One region of the Paenibacillus sp. FSL R5-0341 genome, then DNA from elsewhere that is predicted to be linked to it. Evidence: predicted binding sites of a transcription regulator. Region 1 holds the regulator's gene; the other holds the start of a gene.

Region 1 (9,381 bases):
TCAGCCGTATTCATTTATCTTAGCACAAATTACCGTTCCACTTAAATATCGGCGTGAAACGGTAATCCGGCCAGCATCAACTATATTATTGCTTGTTTTCTTTATAGGCTTGGTACGTGTCATTGGCCAGCTTCAGATAATTGGTTAGCCCCTGACTGTCCAGCTCTTTGGCAAACGTATCGAATTCAGACAAGTTCCGTTCACCCAAAATAAATTTAAGTGTATTCTGGTCAGAGTAGTCTTTCAGTGGTGTACTCAGAAGTGTCACCCGTTCACGGTCCTCGGAAGAGTATGGAATTGGTGGTTCTGCCGGGATAACTTCCTTGGTATCCTTCATGTCTTGCTGGAACTTCAACTCTTCTTCACTAAACATCGATTGCAGCAGATCTGTGGTTCCTCCGTAGGCAAATACACCACCAGAGAAGCCAAAGTCAATACGCAGATCCTTCGTACCTTTTGGATTCAAACCATTGTAATTCACGTCTTCTACCAATTTACGTGTTCCGCCCTCTTTGGTGAATGTTTCGCCTTCTACGCCCCACTTGGCAAACTCTTGACCTTCATCACTGTAATATAGCCAATCAACAAATTGCATAATGGCTTTGAAATTTTCACTCTTTTGTATTTTCCCAGATATCATGACACCGTTTTCAAGTCTGGACCCTGACATCAGCTGGCCTTTTGGCCCACCTGGTACTGTAATCTTCGCAACCGAGAATTTACCCTCTCCGAGCGTTTTGTTCATATCATTTCGGTGCAATACAACGGTCTGGGAATTACCATTAATCATGAATGATTTGCCGGATACAAATTTCTGTACAGCCTGATCATCATCCTGTGTAAAACTTTCCTTATCGAGCAGCCCTTCGGATACCAACTTGTTAAAATACGTTAGCATCTCTTTGTATTCTGGTGTTGTAGCCGTGTACACAAATTGATCTTGATCTTCCTTATACGTCAATCCGTTACCAAAACCCCATCCACCCTTGGTACCAAAGCCAGTAGCAGCGATGTTCAACGTACTATTGAATTGGAATCGGTCCGAAAATGGAATGGAATCGGGATAGATCTCTTTCAGTTTTTTGGCTGCATCATACAATTCGTCCCATGTGGTCGGGATAGCGATGTTATTTTCCTCAAAGACATCCGTTCTTACAAGCAGCGTATAATCCGGCCATACTTCTTCATGCAGACCTGGAAGTACATAGTACTTTCCATCTTCCTGTCGAAGTCCTTCGAGTTCATCTTCCAAACCCCATTTCTCCACTTTATCCTTGAAGTTCGGCATCAAATCAATATAATCGCTAATCGGCAAGATCGCACCGGAAGATACAAATGCAGACTCTTCACCTGGATAGGTTTTAGGAATAACCAGTGGTGCATCACCAGAGCTAATCAACAGAGATCTCTTCTGAGAATAATCGCTCATCGGTACAATCGTTGGCTCAAGCGTAACACCCGTCAGTTCGGTAATTTTATCAAAAAGCAACCAGTCTTTTTTATATGGATAACTAGGTTGATCACTATAAAGTATGGAGAGATTAAACGGCTCAGTCGCCTTGAATGTATCTCCTACATTGTACGTCTCCATTGCAGCGTTGGTCTGAACTTCTGTGACGTCACCTCCAGCACCAGTACCGCTACTACATGCAGCCAGAACGACGGTCATCATTGTTGCCAAAACCATTTTACCGACAAACTTACGTGGCTTTTGATTCATTTAGGTTATCCCCCTGAATTTGGTTTAGGTTGACCTTGCCTTAGAACTTTCTAAGCTACCTTTAAAAGTTAATCATGTGAATCATTCTGTCTGCTAAGCATTACTGTTTAACAGACCCCAACATGATACCGGTTACAAAGTATCTTTGCACAAATGGATAGATGGTGAGTATCGGCAAGATGGTTAATACCATCGTTACTGACTTAATATTGGCAGCAATCTGTGTCAGGTTATCAGCTGAGGTTGCACCGGCAGAAGCCCCGCTGGTCGCTCCAGCAATCATGTTGCGCAAATAAATGGTGACCGGGAACAGTTCTTTTTTATCCAAATACAGAAAGGCTGGGAACCAGGAGTTCCAATGACCTACTGCGTAGAACAGTACCATGGTTGCCATAACGGCTTTACTCAGCGGCAAGATAATGCGTAACAAGATTCCGTAGGTATTTAACCCATCAATGGAGGCAGCTTCCTCCAGTTCTTCAGGCATATTTTCAAAAAATGACTTCATGATCAACATGTTGTATATGCTAATTGCGCCAGGAACAACAAGCGCCCACATGGTGTTATTGAATCCAAGGGAATTAATCAAGACATAGTTTGGAATCAATCCACCACTGAAGAACATCGTGAACACGGCGAACATTGTCAAAAACTTGCGGCCCATCAACCTCTTTTTGGATAAGGCATAGGCGAAGATAGTTGTCATGAACATCGAAATCAACGTACCTACCACGGTGTAAATAATCGTATTTTTATAATTGGTCCAGAACATACTGTCACGTGAGATGGTCTTGTATGTCTCCACATTGAATCCTCTTGGGAACAAACTTACTTTGCCTGAGTTAATATAGGACTCACTACTGAAGGATTGTGCTACGACATTCAAGAATGGATAGAGCGTTATAAATACCACGAACAGCAGAAAGATGACATTAAATACTTTAAATACCTTGTAAGATCTGGATTCCTGCATGGTGCTCCTCCTTTACCATAAGCTTCTTTGTGTCAGTCTGCGTGAAATGGCATTTACGGAGAACACCAGAATCAGACCGATCAGCGATTCGAACAAGCCAATTGCGGTAGCATAACTGAAGTTACTGGATTCCAGTCCGACCCGATACAGGTAAGTGGAGATCACATCAGATGTCTCGTAGATCAGCGGATTGTACAAGAGTAAGATTTTTTCAAATCCAACAGCCAGGAAATTACCCATGTTCAAGATCAACAACGTCACAATCGTTGGCAAGATTCCTGGAATCGTTACGTGAATCGTTTGCTTCCAGCGGTTGGCACCATCAATACGTGCAGCTTCATACAAAGAATCATCAATGGTTGTCAGTGCGGCGAGATACAGTATCGCTCCCCAACCCATACCCTGCCATACCTCTGACGTGATGTAGATTGTTCTGAACCACTCAGCCCGCTGCATAAAAGGTATATTGTCTCCGGTGAAAAAAGCCACCAGTCCATTAATGGAACCATTCACTGCTGTCAACTGCAGGATCATACCTGCAACGATAACGATGGACAGAAAGTGAGGCAGATAAGACGCGGTCTGTACAAACTTTTTGAATCGTTTACTCTTCACTTCGTTAAGCATCAAGGCAAAAATGATGGGAACCGGGAATGTAAAGAGCAACGCGAGTCCGCCCAACATCAGCGTATTACCGAATACTCTCCAGAAGGTAGGGTCTTCAATAAACATTTTGAAGTATCTTAACCCAACCCATGTTTCTCCAAATATACTGCCCCCCGGAACAAAACGTCTGAAGGCAATCACATTACCAATCATCGGTCCATATTTAAAAATAATGAGGTAGATGATGGGAAGGATTAATAGTGAATACAGCTGCCAGTCTTTGCGGAACAAGGTTCCTGCGGTTTGTAATCTGCTCTCTTTACGTAAAGATGTCATGGTTAGTGTTGTTTTAGCGGTTTCCGACTCCATGTTTTTTCACTCCGATCCAGGACTTGATAGGTAAAAACGAATTCATGTACAACTCCCATCGCTTCTTCTTTTTGTAGAAGACAACCAATCCCTCAACTTCACCCCCACTGCGAAATAGATAGTAGCTAAATGTAAGCGATGTCATTTTAATGTGTTATGTAGAATCACACAATCCAAAGTGCTTCACATCATTCATTAGCACTTAATAGGTGGTGTGATCTCCAAATCAAAAGAAGGTGTTCATAATAGGTGAAGCGCTTACAATATGTCTAAAATAATAATAAGCAACAACTCCTGCTTTCATTCAAATGAAGTAAGTCAAAAGAAATTGCTCTAGGACAATCTAAATACTAGTCATACTAGTATGTTAGTTATATTCTAATCCAGCTTCCTCCTAATTTCAATAACTTTTAGCAAATATAATTGTTATCTCATTTAACAAGGTCAATTAGCCAACCTGCCCAAATAAAAAAACATTGGTAACTTCACGAACGACATCATCGTTCATTGAAGCTTCCAATGTTTCAGGGTGCTGAGGAAAGATGTTATAGCTGATCTGCTCAGAAATTAGCTATAAGCTGATCCAGTTCAGATAAATGCGTTATTTCATGGTCAGGCGCATACGTTTCATTGTTGGTCTTATGCTCACGGTTAATCCATACGGATTGGATGCCAGATGATAAAGCACCACGAATATCAGTCGTCAACTTGTCTCCAACCATCATGCTCTCTTCAGGTTTAACACCCAGTTTACTCAAAGCATGTTCAAATATGGATGGATCCGGTTTTCCTTTTCCAAAGTTACCCGAGATAATAATCTCATCAAAGAAAGGAGTCAATTCAGGCACACCGTCCAACTTCTCTTGTTGCAAAGCAGGACAACCGTTCGTTAACAACAAAAGTTTGTAATCTCCTTGCAACTTACGCAAGGTATCCATCGTTTCTTCGTACACATGGGGTCTGGATCTCCGTTCTACTCCAAACTGTGAGGCAAGCTGTTCAGCAAGATCTTCCCGATCTACACCTAACTTCAACAAGCCACGACGCCAGGATTCTTTACGGTAAACAGGAGCAAGCTGTTCCAACTGACGGAACTCAGGTTGATCCCCACCAGTAAAGTTAGCCCATAGTCCTTCAAACGGATTGATTCCAATCATTTTGGTAAAAGGAAAGGTCTCATATGATTCATACAGTCCACGTGCCTCGTTACGAACGGCTTCTTCAAGTTCTTCCGGTTTAACCCCAGTCTCTTGCGCTGCGATTAGACAAGTCTCATGAAAAGCTTCTCGAACACTACGCTCATCCCATAATAAAGTATCATCTAGGTCGAACAAAATCGCTTTTAACGCCATTCCGATCATCTACCCCTTTATGCAATAATTACTTTTCGACGGTTTCCACGGTGATCTGGTGTGCTTTTGCAAACTTCAACAAACGTTCTGCAATCGCATCTGTATCGTAGCGGTTCAATAACTTGGTAAACACCCATCTTTTACCGCGACTGTTATGTTCAATAACGATTGTACCTGGTTCAATTCTGAATTTTACGATATCGTCAACGCCGATTGAACGTTCACGGTTACCCTTCGTCGTAATAATCCGATTACTGCTAATCTTGATGTACGGACGACGAAGCATGAAGATGACAGCTAAAAATACGTAAAGCAGCATGGTCACCCAGTCCCAAGTTGTCATTGGAGCTTGTACAAGGAATGTGCTCATAAACAGATACAAAAAGGCGAGACCGATCAAAAATATAGGGAACAACAGGCTGCGTCCTTTAAAGACTTCTTCACCTGGTGTACCTGTAATTGGTTGACCACTTTTTTTGCGTTGCTGATTTAACTGCTTGGAATTTTTCTTAACCGTTCTCTCGAACGAACGCGACATGAGAATCCCCCTTATGTGTCTTTGTATCGGCTTACATAACTGTAAACCAACATTTCCCCCTATAGATTGCACACTCAAAATAACAGGAAGAAACCTAAATATCATAAATGATATCATAGGTTTCGTTAGTGTTTGAGTTTGCCTTGGTGGCCTTTGTCATTCTCATCATCAACAATCTCAATGGTATCCAGTTGCTGTCTGAAATTGCTGCGAATATTACTCAAATAAATCTCTCTTAGTTCGGCACGTTCAGCAAGTTCTTCCTCTGACAAACCAGTGGACTTTTGCTTACGAGCCAATTCATTAATGCGTGCTACCAGACTATCTATATCCAAGCTTGTCCCCTCCAAAAATACAAAGTCATATTAACTTTGCCATGATAAAGGCAGCTTGTCAAGCTGACACGCACTAACACTCATTCATGTGCATTTTATTCTGCAAATTGCGGTAGAGCTAAAACTTGTCCCACTTGGATCGAAGTCGTCTGAAGTTGATTCACTTTCTTAATTGCTTCTATATAAATACGTGTATCCATATTCATCGGTTTATGTTCCAAAGAAATACTCCATAATGTTTCCCCTTGTGAAACGGCTATCTTTCCTCCAGGCAGAACATCATTCTCATTGCCAGCAAATACAGTTAAAACAGTGCTGCATCCAATAAATATAATCAAAGAAGTAATGGCTACCTTTAACATCCATGAAGAAATCTTGAAACGTGCTAAAACCTTCTTGTAGTTCCCTATGTTAGACTTCACCAGTTCCGAATTCATCGGTTCATAAATGCTTTGATAAGTAGAATATCTCATTAAATAGCCGCCTCCAAACGTTTGTTCCTATCTGTTGGAATCAATATAACACGAACACTTGTTTTGTTCAATAGGTTTTTAGAACAATTGTTCGCTTATTTTTCGAAGGAGAAATATCTGAATTGAAGTCATGTATAAAGCATTTGCAGTATTTTGCTCCGACTTTTGGACAAATTCTGTTCTAATAGTTAAAAAACACTGATTTAATGGCATTTTATTTAGAACTTATGTTTGTACGAACGGAGGTTCTATGTTATAATTTTCCCAAACGTTACTAAAATGGGGTTGATACGGTATGTCGAAGATATCCAGCAGGCAGCAGGCTATTCTGGAGTTTATACGAAATGAAGTCCGGTTGAAGGGGTATCCTCCTTCCGTACGAGAAATTGGTGAAGCGGTTGGACTGGCTTCCAGCTCAACAGTACATGGACATTTGGATCGTTTGGAGAAAAAAGGTTTGATCCGACGCGACCCTACCAAGCCAAGAGCTATTGAGCTTTTGAGCCAGGAAGAATCGGAGCACTCTCATCAATTTGCTCATAGCGTTGCACGTATTCCTGTCGTTGGTAAGGTTACAGCGGGTGTTCCGATTACTGCAACCGAGAACATTGAAGACTACTTCCCTCTTCCTACGCATTATGTAGGCGAACAGAAAGTATTTATGCTTTCGGTAGTCGGAGATAGTATGGTGGAAGCTGGAATCGTTAACGGAGATTATGTTATTGTCCGTCAACAGCAAACTGCTGATAACGGTGATATTGTAGTCGCAATGACTGAAGATGATGAAGCTACAGTGAAAACGTTCTATAAAGAGAAAGATCATATTCGCCTTCAACCGGAGAATGCGACCTTTGAACCTTTACGTTTGAAACATGTTAGTATTCTGGGTAAAGTCATCGGCCTTTTCCGAGATATTCATTAATATTTAACTTGAGTAACAAAATTAGATGCAATGCATGAAATACGAAAAGAGGTTGTCCTGATGAACAGGACAACCTCTTTTTTTCATGTTTATGTTATTTTATTGGCTAATTATTCACTGCGTTTCAGAACACTTTTGTGATGGGAAAATACATCAAAGCTCTGTTGTCCGTGATATGAGCCCATACCACTCTCTCCTACACCACCAAACGGGAGATAATGTGATGTCATATGAGAAAGTGTGTCATTAATACATCCCCCACCGAAGGATACTTGATTAAGAACCTGTTCCTGCAGTTGCTCATTCTGTGTGAAGAGATATAGCGCCAATGGTTTTGGCCGGCGTACAATCTCATCCAGCATCGGGTTGAGGTCATTGTACGTAAATACAGGAAGAATCGGACCGAATATCTCTTCTTGCATGACAGGTGATTCCCAGTTCACATTTCCAAGCACAGTCGGCTCAATAAGCAATTGCTCACGTACAGAACGTCCACCTAAGAGCGTTGTACCATCTGTGAGGAATTTCGATAACCGATCGAAGTTACGTGCGTTGACAATATGCGGGAAATCAGCGTTCTGGAGCACATCATCTCCAAATTTATCTTTGATCTCTGCGCCAATCAGATTGATCAATTCGTCATGAACTTGTTCATGTACAAGCAAATAATCTGGAGCAACGCAAGTTTGCCCAGCATTCAGGAACTTACCACGAACAATACGTTGGGCTACCAGCTTCAGATCTGCATCACTATGGACAATAGCAGGACTTTTACCGCCCAACTCAAGAGTTACAGGAGTCAGGTGCTCTGCAGCTGCCTTCATAACAATGCGGCCTATACCTGTACTGCCTGTGAAGAAAATATAATCAAACTTCTCTTTCAACAATGCTGTGCTAGCCTCAACTTCCCCTTCCATAACGGCAATATACTCCTGTGGGAAGATCTCCTGAATCAGATCAAACGTCAGACGAGACACGGCTGGTGTTAATTCAGATGGCTTGATAACTGCACAGTTACCGGCTGCAATTGCTCCAATCAGTGGACCGAAGGCCAGTTGGAAAGGATAGTTCCAAGGTGCAATAATAAGCGCCACTCCGTATGGTTCAGGGTAAATGGTGCTCACCCCATCCGGCATAGCCGAATTCGTTGGGACTTGTTTTGGTGCAGCCCATTCCTGCAGGTGTTCTAATGCGAAATCCAGCTCTCCCAGCACAATGCGAATCTCGGAACCGTAAGCTTCCGCCTCAGATTTGTTCAAATCTGCCCGAAGTGCATCTTGAATCCGTTGCTGATACTTTTCAATTCCCTTTCTAAGCTGTTGAAGCGCATTAATCCGATATTCGATATTTTTAGTTTGACCTGTATAAAAAAATGTACGTTGTTCTGTCACCAGTTGTTTTGCTTGATCCATATTAACATCTCCAATTAATTATTTAAAATTAAATTGCTCAAAATTTAATTAAAGTATACCTCTTTTATATGAAACTTTCAACATACAAATGAAACATTAATTTGAAAGTACTTGAAAGTTGGTGGAGTTCTGAGAGTGTGATTGTTAGTATGACTTTTATTATGATGGTTATCAGGTTCTCTTAATAGACTGCTATGTAAGTCTTTCGCTTTCGATTCTCGATAAAGTTTACTCCCCTTTAGAAAGAAATCTAACGATAGCCTCCCTTTGATAGGAAACAACAAGATAGGTGACACTCGTATTGCGCTATAACAAACATGCAGTGATACAATTCATTAAATACATAGCTTAAGTAACATATATAAAAAAACTCCCTTTATATTTAATGAAAAGAGAGTTTTTACGGTTTACGTTTAACTAAATCTACCTACTAGTCTACTATGTTATTTTGTTATACAAATGTAATACTTTGTTATGCACAGATAATTTATATTGGTTGCTGAAGAATGAATCGGGGGACATTTTGGGGGGATTTTGTGGGCACTTTGATTTTTCTTTAAATATATAGGTACTTGCCCACAAAAAGAAAAACCCCTCAGCGCTAGAGCGCCAAGGGATTGAGCTATTAGTACAAAGTAATATATTGATCGCGTTCCCATTGGTGGACTTGTGTGCGGTTTA
Region 2 (9,381 bases), 1.3 Mb from region 1:
TACTGTGTATCCTCGTCCTGGTGTTCCTGGTGGGAAGTTCGCTGGACGAATCATGCGCGGCTCATCATCTATAAAATCAAAAATATCCTTATTATCCCAGGTATGATTACCAAGTGTAATACCATGTACACCCCAGTTGAAAAACTCATTAGCGATCGCACCGGTAATTCCGCGACCTGCTGCCGCATTTTCACCATTTACAATGACCACATGCGGTTTATATTTCGATTTCAGGTACGGTAAATTTTCCTTTAATGCTTTACGTCCCACGTTGCCTACAATGTCACCAATAAACAAAACTTTCATTGATTACTGCCTCCTCAATTCCTGCAAAGTCCTTTTACTTCAAATGTTGAACCTTTGCAGGACTCTATCTCATGCTACATAATGTGTAGTTCGTACAAAAAGCCTTTTAACAGGCTATCAACAGGAAAAGTGGCCCACTACTGCGGCCACTTTTCCGTAATGCTCTATTTTGCGTATTCAACCGCACGTGTTTCCCGGATGACGGTGACTTTGATGTGACCCGGATAGTCGAGTTCATTCTCAATCATCTTCGTAATGTCACGGGCTAAGCGGAAGGCTTCAGCATCATCGATCTTCTCAGGCTGTACCATAACGCGAACTTCGCGTCCGGCCTGAATGGCATACGATTTCTCGACACCTTCGAAGGATTCCGAAATCTCTTCCAGCTTCTCCAGTCGTTTGATATACGTTTCCAGCGTTTCGCGGCGTGCGCCTGGTCTTGCTGCGGAGAGCGCATCTGCTGCGCCAACCAACATGGCAATGACCGAAGTCGCTTCACAATCTCCGTGATGGGACGCGATACTGTTGATTACAACCGGATGTTCTTTGTATTTCTTCGCCAGTTCCACGCCAATTTCGACGTGTGATCCTTCCACTTCGTGATCCAGCGCTTTACCGATGTCATGCAATAGACCTGCACGTCTTGCCAGAGTTACGTCTTCTCCGAGTTCGCCAGCCATCAGTCCAGCCAGATAAGCGACTTCCATGGAATGTTTCAAGACGTTCTGACCGTAACTTGTACGGAACTTCAACCGGCCCAAAATTTTGATCAGATCCGGATGCAGACCATGCACGCCCACTTCAAAGGTAGCTTGCTCACCGTATTCACGGATGCGCTCATCCACTTCTTTGCGGGATTTCTCAACCATCTCTTCAATCCGTGCCGGGTGAATACGTCCATCAGCCACCAGTTTCTCCAGGGCAGTACGGGCGATCTCACGGCGAATCGGGTCAAAGCCCGACAGAATAACAGCTTCTGGCGTATCATCGATAATGAGGTCAATCCCTGTAAGGGTTTCAAGCGCACGGATGTTACGTCCTTCACGACCGATAATCCGGCCTTTCATTTCTTCATTTGGCAGGGTAACAACAGATACCGTTGTTTCCGCTACGTGGTCAGCCGCACAACGTTGGATGGCGAGTGTAATAATCTCGCGGGACTTTTTGTCCGCTTCTTCCTTCGCTTGTTGTTCAATGTCCTTGATCATTTGAGCCGTCTCATGACGAACTTCCTGTTCTACGTTGGACAGTATGATACTGCGTGCGTCTTCCATAGTGAGGTTAGATATACGTTCCAGTTCCGTCACCTGGTTTTTGTAGATCATTTCGATCTGCTGCTGTGTCTCATCAATTCGTTTCTCTTTGTTAGCCACTTGCTCTTCTTTACGTTCGAGTGATTCCAATTTTTTATCCAGCGACTCTTCTTTTTGCAACAATCGTCTTTCTTGTCGTTGAATTTCGTTCCGACGTTCACGAGTGTCTTTTTCAGCTTCAGCACGAATGCGATGGATTTCATCCTTCGCTTCCAGCACCGTTTCTTTCTTCAGTGCTTCTGCCTCTTTCTTCGCGTTCTCCACGATTTGTACGGCAGCTTGTTCCGCACTAGAGATTTTAGCCTCTGCAAGAGATTTGCGAATAAAATATCCTACTCCGAACCCAATGATTAGCGCGGCCACAACGAGAGCGATCATGATTGCAGGTTCCATACTGTTCACCTCCTCGTTGGTTCCTCCAAGGCATTCCTTGGGTTAATTTGCAGTTTTCAAACCTTACATATTTTTGGGAATAACGAATACTCACGGCGATCCCCCGCCGATTTTCATTTCACATGTACATGTTTCCACGTACTATTCACTGTTTCCAGCGAACCCATAATTAAGAATGGTATAAATCTTAAGAAACCGAAACCGCTTTTTTGGAAGGAAAAAGGGTTGTCCATTTCTTACAGACTCATGTCCATTTTAGTATTTGACGAAAGAAATTGTCAAGAGAATGCAGTATAGAGACTCCAGTCTGCTAATCCCATAACAACGCTTCGTCATCTTCAGGGTCCACAGCCTCATCTTCTTCAATTAAACAATTCACGACCCGGCGCACCATATCCATTGAAAAACCACGTCTCATCAGGAAGGGAAGCGTTTTATGTTTCTTCTCTTTGACGTCCCCTTTGACCTGATTCCATTTTTTGCGTCCTGCGCTCAAAGCAGTCTCAAATTCCGCATCCGCACTTACACCTTCGAGTGCTTCAACAATGAGATCATTGGCAATGCCCTTTTGACGCAGCTCTTGCCTTATCCACAGTTTTCCCTTCCGCTTGCCCTCCATACGCTGTCTTGTCCATTCCTTCGCAAATAGATCGTCATCCACCAGGTTCTCTCGCTCAAGCCGATCCAGCGCCTCTTCAATCAAAGGCGCAGCAAACTCCTTCTGACGAAGTTTCTGACTTAATTCATGACGTGTACGCGGCTTATGCTCCAGAAAGCGCAGAGACTGTGCATACGTCCGCTGTCGCTCGTCCGCTACGATGATTTCCTCCAGATCCTTCTTCATAAACGTATTGCCTTGCGTCATCCTGTATTTAATCATCACATCTTCAAGAACCGTAATGGAGTGGATGCCAAAAGTAATTCGATAACGAGCTTGCCTGCTCTTCGTGCGTTCTACCCGTGTAATGGTAAGTTCTTCGTTGTCTGGAAATTGGGAGAGGCCATCCCGTTCTGCTTCTTCATATAAATCCTCGTCATGTTGATCCATTCAGGTCTCCCCTTTCATAACACATTTTCATGCTAACTATACTAAGCACATCTTAACAAGAAAACAGCGGACGCTAACACAAAAGGCCGGGAACTCAGCCCGGCCTTTATCTCCACAGTCACCTCTGACAGTCAGCGTGCCAACAGCCCCTGTCCACTAGGACAGGGGCTGTTGGACAGCGAGAGCACTCCCACCATAATTCCTTATCCAGATCGAGCCAAACTCAATCAGGCAAGTTTACGGAGTCCAGAGGGCAACTCCCTCCGGGCCCTCCCCACAAGGGAGGGTTTGGGAGGATTACTCGTTGATTTCAAACAGTTCTTGTTCTTCTTCTGCTTCTTTTTGTTGCTCTTCACTAGTTGGCGCAGGAACTGCAGTAGTCAAGTTACTAGCTACACGAATTTTTTGTTCAATGATTTCAGCAATGTCTTTATGCTCTTTCATGAACTGCTTCGCGTTCTCACGTCCTTGTCCTAAACGCTCGCCTTCGTATGAGTACCATGCACCACTTTTATTAACGATGTCCAGCTCTGTACCAATGTCAATGATACTGCCTTCTCTCGAGATACCCTCACCGTACATGATATCCACTTCCGCTTGTTTAAACGGAGGTGCTACTTTGTTTTTCACAACTTTAATACGAGTACGGTTACCAATCATGTCATTGCCTGATTTGATACTCTCAATACGACGTACATCCAGACGTACTGTGGAATAAAACTTCAGAGCACGACCACCAGGTGTTGTTTCCGGGTTACCAAACATAACGCCGACTTTCTCACGAAGCTGGTTGATGAAGATTGCAATTGTTTTGGATTTGCTGATTGCACCAGACAATTTACGTAGCGCCTGAGACATCAAACGCGCTTGCAAACCGACGTGTGAATCACCCATTTCGCCTTCAATCTCTGCTTTTGGAACCAATGCAGCTACGGAGTCAATAACCACGATATCTACTGCACCACTGCGTACAAGAGCTTCTGCAATTTCCAGCCCTTGCTCACCCGTATCTGGCTGAGATAGAAGCAATTCGTCAATGTTAACACCCAATTTGCTTGCATATTGAGGATCAAGAGCATGCTCGGCATCGATAAATGCTGCTTGTCCACCAACACGTTGTACTTCAGCAATCGCATGCAATGCAACAGTTGTTTTACCTGAAGATTCAGGTCCATATATTTCAACAATACGGCCTTTAGGCAAGCCGCCTGTTCCTAATGCAATATCCAAAGCCAAGGAACCACTGGGAATAATTTCCACGTTCATATGAGTGGACTCACCCAGTTTCATGATGGATCCTTTACCAAATTGCTTCTCTATTTGACGGAGCGCCATATCAAGCGCGGCACGACGGTCTGACAATAAGCTCACACCCTTTACTGTTTATAAGATAATGATACCTTGTTTTAACACGTTTGCCAAGCTTTTTTTCGAACATACATTCGTTTTTTTTGTAAAGGCCGAGGCGCCTCTTCCTCAAAGAAACTTTCCATTAAACAGAAAAAAGAACCGTAAACAAGGCTGTAAAGCCTAATTCTACGGTTCTTCCGTCTTCCTTAATTATACTTGCTTGGAACTGCAAATGCAATCCATGTGGTTAACTAATCAATCCATTGCCACAAGTTTTTGCCATAAGCGATAGAGAATCGCTTTAGCTGAACGAATGCGAACCGTCTCACGATTACCATTGATGCGCAGCTCATGAATTTCCGTCTCTTTTCCACGTTCAGCAAGAGCGATGAAGACAAGTCCAGGTGGCTTGCGTTCCGAATATCCCGGTCCAGCCACACCGGTAACGGCCAGGCCAAAATCAGCATCACCAATCATGCGGATCTGCTCAGCAAGCACTTTAGCAACCTCTGGACTTACCGCGCCAGGCGCATCTTCACCTTCCAGGTAATCATGAGGCACATTCAGCAGCTTTTCTTTAATTTCATTGGAGTAACACACAATTCCGCCTTTAAGCATCGAAGCACTTCCGGGTACAGAAGTCAGACTTTGCATGACAAGCCCTCCTGTACAGCTCTCCGCTGCGCTAAGCGTCAGACCCATGTCAGACATCATAGTTACAATGGTGTACTCTATAGGCACATCCTCGTTCGCGTAGAGATGTTCTGTCAAACGTTCCCGAATCTGGACTTCCATCGCATCCAGCTTCAGCTTCGCCTCTCCCTCACTCGCGGCCTTGGTGGAGACACGTACTGTAACTTCGCCTTCGCTCGCGTAAGGAGCAATCGTAGGGTCTGTCTGCGCGTCAATCAGGTCCAGAAGTCGATCCTCCAGAGCAGATTCACCAATACCTGCGAATTTGAGCATTCGGGAGTAGATCGGCATCTCTTCTGTAAGTACATGCTGGAACAGCCAAGGCTTGACTTCTTGTTCAAACATTGGAATCAGCTCTTTAGGTGGTCCAGGCATCACAACATAATATTTATCATTGTCAGAGATCGCATTTCCTGCCGCAAGGCCCGTTTCATTAGCCAGAGGTGTGCCACCATCAATAACGATCGCCTGACGTCGGTTATTCTCTGTCATATCCACATTACGATCTCTGAAAAAGCTCTCGATTTTGTCCATAGCCATTCGATCGATATGCAATTTCCGATTAAGAACAGCTGCAAGCGCATCCTTGGTCAGATCATCTTGGGTAGGCCCAATGCCGCCGGAAAATAAAATAACGTCTGCACGACCCTGCGCAATGCGAATGGCTTCACTGAGCCGATTCAGGTTGTCCCCAACCACCGTTTGGAAATATACATCGATCCCCATCGCAGCCAATTCACGGGATAGGTATCTGGCATTGGTATTGACGATTTGTCCAAGCAGTAGCTCTGTGCCAACTGCAATGATTTCTGCCTTCATTGAGCATCCTCCTGTACACGTGGTGAGTGATCAAAGGGCAATAGGATAAATTCCTATTGCCCTTGACCCAATGCTTCCTTCTTGATTACCCATTTTAACAGCAAACCATTATGCTTTTGTTAAATGAAGCAGGTTTTTGTTTTTGATAAAGTAATCGATACCCGACCAGATGGTAATAAGCGCTGCAGCCCATACCGCGATAATATCGACGTGAATACCCGTGTACGAAAACGGGAAATTGTTTAACAGCAACAGCACAATCGCCACAATCTGCACTACCGTTTTCAGCTTGCCCCATGCACTGGCGGCGACAACCGAACCATCCAGCAATGCAATTTGACGCAAGCCGGTAACTGCAAACTCACGACTAATAATAACAACTGCAATCCAGGAATCCAGCTTGCCCATCTCCACAAGCGAGATCAATACTGCAGTGACCAACAGCTTGTCTGCGAGTGGATCAAGCAATTTTCCCAGATTGGTAACCATGTTATTTTTCCGCGCAAGGTATCCGTCAATTCCATCTGTGCTTGCGGCGATGATAAAAATAACAGCAGCAATCAGTTGATTATACGGAAGCGAAAAACTTCCAAGCTGAAGCGGCTCTGGATAAAATGGAAAATCCACGAGCAGGAACACCATCAAAAAAGGGATTAAGCAAATTCGTGCAAGCGTAATCCGGTTGGGTAAATTCACAAGACGCCCTCCCTCATATCCTCCATTACTCCAAACATTCATCATAATCCCGTTATCATCATCCGGAACATGAAATGTACAGTTTCAATGTCAATCCAAATTAACATGATCCCACTATGTAGAAACGCAAAAAATAAAGTCAACCGCTCAAAAGCAAAACCGCTTTAAACGTTCCGGTGACTTCCAGAAGATGTACTGCTTTTCACAAAGTCAGCAAACGATGAGGACTGGACTTGATGCATGACTGCCAGCAATGCACACTTAGTATAATATACGCCCAATAGCGTGTCAAAAAACACTTTTGCTACAAAAAGGCCATATTACTTGAAATTTGTATATTGCAAATCCAGAGGCAGGTTAGCACCGTTTAACAGCTGCATTACTGCTTGCAAATCATTTTTACTCTTACCAGTTACCCGCAGCTGGTCTCCCTGAATCTGACTCTTCACTTTCATCTTGGAGTCCCGAATAAGAATATTGATTTTCTTGGCGATGTCCTGATCAATCCCCTGTTTGAAATTCAAACGCTGGCGGACTGTACCAGAAGACGCTGGCTCTACTTTGGCATAATCAATGTTTTTCAATGGTAGACCACGCTTTGCCATTTTGGATTGCAGCACATCAATGACAGCCTTGAGTTTGGTCTCATCATCAGATACGATCGTTAACGCATCCTTATCCAGTTTCAGACTGCTCTTGCTGCCCTTGAAGTCATAACGAGTGCCAATTTCCTTCTCGGTTTGTGTAACGGCATTTGTCAGTTCTTGCAAGTCCATTTTGGACACGATATCAAATGAATTTTCTGAACTCAAACCAGTCACCCTTTCAGTTAATCGTATGTTCTGTAACATTATAGAGGATACCTTAAGCAAAAGTCTAATTTCAAGGCATTTTGTACAAAGAAAAAAGCATTTTTGGCTTCCACTTGAGGTGGTTGCCAAAAATGCTTGCTGGTCCAGCTTCCAACTAATAGCGGCTGCGGTTGGGCTGTCTGAACATATCGAGCACACCCAAAAGCACATGTGCAAGTCCAAAACCCAATATTCCGTAACCCCAAGCACTTGGAGTCAGGTAATAACCCAGGAGGCTGACAATGATGCCTAAACCCGTTACGATCCAGCTGACTGTCATAGCCACCCACCTCACTTCACCAAAAGTTAACTGCAAGTTAAGACAACGTTATTGTCTCCTGCAGTTGACTCGGTTATTCGCTGTCAGTGGTACCCTCTGTACCGTCCGTAGATCCATTTTCAACACCTGTAGAAGAAGCAGTACTGCCACTGTCTTCACCAAGCTGCAGACGGATCCGATTGGTCGCCTTGCCATCCGTTACAACTTGCCCACCAACCTCAATCGTGGTCGCTGCAGCGTAACCGGACTTAATATACATACCTGCACTATCCAGCTCAAAGGTAAAGCTGTCGCCTTCGGCTGTATTACCATATTCCAACTTCTCTCCGCTGGAGTTCTCGCCCTTGTACACTTCCAGCCAGCTATGACCTGTTGCTTTGATCGTAACCGTAACAGGCTTACCTGCACTTCCGTTGACTTTGAAGTTCGTAATATTCCCGGATTTCCCATCTTCTGCAACCGTTACAGTAGAAGGTGAATTGTCTGTCGGTTCTTCCTGATCTTCACCCGTCTGTCCGTCTGTTTGGCCATCAGTTTGACCATCCGTCTGTCCTTCAGTGTCCGCACCACCACCGTTACCACCAGTGTCACCTTCACCAGTACCCTCATCAGTGCCTGAATCCGTCGCAGGAGGGTTAGACGCCTGTCCGTTGTCTGCAGGTTGATCCGGTTTATCCTCAGGCTGCTGCTGACTGTCTGTAATTTTGACCGAGTCCAGCCCTTGGTTATCCTCAGGATCATCCTTATTCAACACAACGTAAGCATACAATAAAACAACAATCAGAATCGGGAATGTCCACATCAGTGCAACTGACATCCATCGATTACTACGCTCAACCGGACGGCTGGAACGCTTCTGAATAACCGGTTCCATCGTTGCTTCCGCCTCTTCTGCCGGTACGTCTTTTTTGTGTCCCTCCAGCAGCTCATCAGGGTTCAGTCCCACGGTCTCCGCATAGGTTTTAATGAAAGCACGCACATAGAAGCTGCCCGGCAGCACTTTGTAGTCTCCTGCTTCTATGGCCTCCAGATACCTCTTGCGAATTTTTGTCATTTCCTGTACATCGTCAAGACTCATCCCTTTTTGCAGCCGGGCCTCTCTTAACTGCTGACCCAGTTCAGACATGCCATCTCCTCCTTATGTTTATCTCATGAGTTGTTGCTAATCTATTCCATGATTCCGTACGGTTCCTTACAATTCATCGGTGTAGCTAGCCGTAAACGTATCATAAATAATTTCTTCATTCGGATTGTTGCGAAGTTCAATAATAATATCAAAATCATTAAAATCATATTCAGATTCCTGTACAAAAATATCCGGATGTTCAATAACTTTGGTGCTAGGCATGGTCATAATATCCTGCAACAGGTTGTAATGCCGCTCACTGGAGCGGATGGTGCTAACAATACCGTCGATAATGAACACATTGTTTGGGTTCAATTCGTCCTCGGAGAGCTGGCTCCTTATGGTCTGACGAAGAAGTGTGGAGGAAACAAACGTCCAACGCTTCATTGCACATACGCTACCCGCAATAATGGACTCCGTCTTGCCAACACGAGGCATTCCGCGCAAGCCGATGACCTGATTACCTTCCCTCTTAAATACTTCACCCAAAAAGTCCACAAGTAACC

What was found. The regulator LexA, encoded in region 1, represses DNA repair genes until DNA is damaged. The targets are predictions, from matches to a motif close to CGAACATATGTTCG.
Region 2: the regulator LexA is predicted to act here: its motif matches at 4,492-4,505, upstream of recA (recombinase RecA).

Annotation. Positions count from the first base shown of each region.
Region 1 covers NZ_CP150241.1:3,754,459-3,763,839, forward strand. The annotation lists gene MKX75_RS16725 (extracellular solute-binding protein) at 86-1,720, opposite strand; gene MKX75_RS16730 (carbohydrate ABC transporter permease) at 1,821-2,693, opposite strand; gene MKX75_RS16735 (ABC transporter permease subunit) at 2,706-3,668, opposite strand; gene MKX75_RS16740 (HAD family hydrolase) at 4,229-5,020, opposite strand; gene MKX75_RS16745 (hypothetical protein) at 5,049-5,558, opposite strand; gene MKX75_RS16750 (DUF896 domain-containing protein) at 5,684-5,893, opposite strand; gene MKX75_RS16755 (LysM peptidoglycan-binding domain-containing protein) at 5,989-6,366, opposite strand; gene lexA (transcriptional repressor LexA) at 6,662-7,288, shown strand; gene MKX75_RS16765 (aldehyde dehydrogenase) at 7,399-8,700, opposite strand.
Region 2 covers NZ_CP150241.1:2,454,410-2,463,790, reverse strand. The annotation lists gene MKX75_RS11225 (TIGR00282 family metallophosphoesterase) at 1-306, opposite strand, end outside; gene rny (ribonuclease Y) at 471-2,012, opposite strand; gene MKX75_RS11215 (regulatory protein RecX) at 2,323-3,060, opposite strand; gene recA (recombinase RecA) at 3,358-4,422, opposite strand; gene MKX75_RS11205 (competence/damage-inducible protein A) at 4,666-5,922, opposite strand; gene pgsA (CDP-diacylglycerol--glycerol-3-phosphate 3-phosphatidyltransferase) at 6,031-6,618, opposite strand; gene MKX75_RS11195 (YajQ family cyclic di-GMP-binding protein) at 6,939-7,430, opposite strand; gene MKX75_RS11190 (hypothetical protein) at 7,585-7,749, opposite strand; gene MKX75_RS11185 (RodZ family helix-turn-helix domain-containing protein) at 7,823-8,875, opposite strand; gene MKX75_RS11180 (DUF3388 domain-containing protein) at 8,942-9,381, opposite strand, start outside.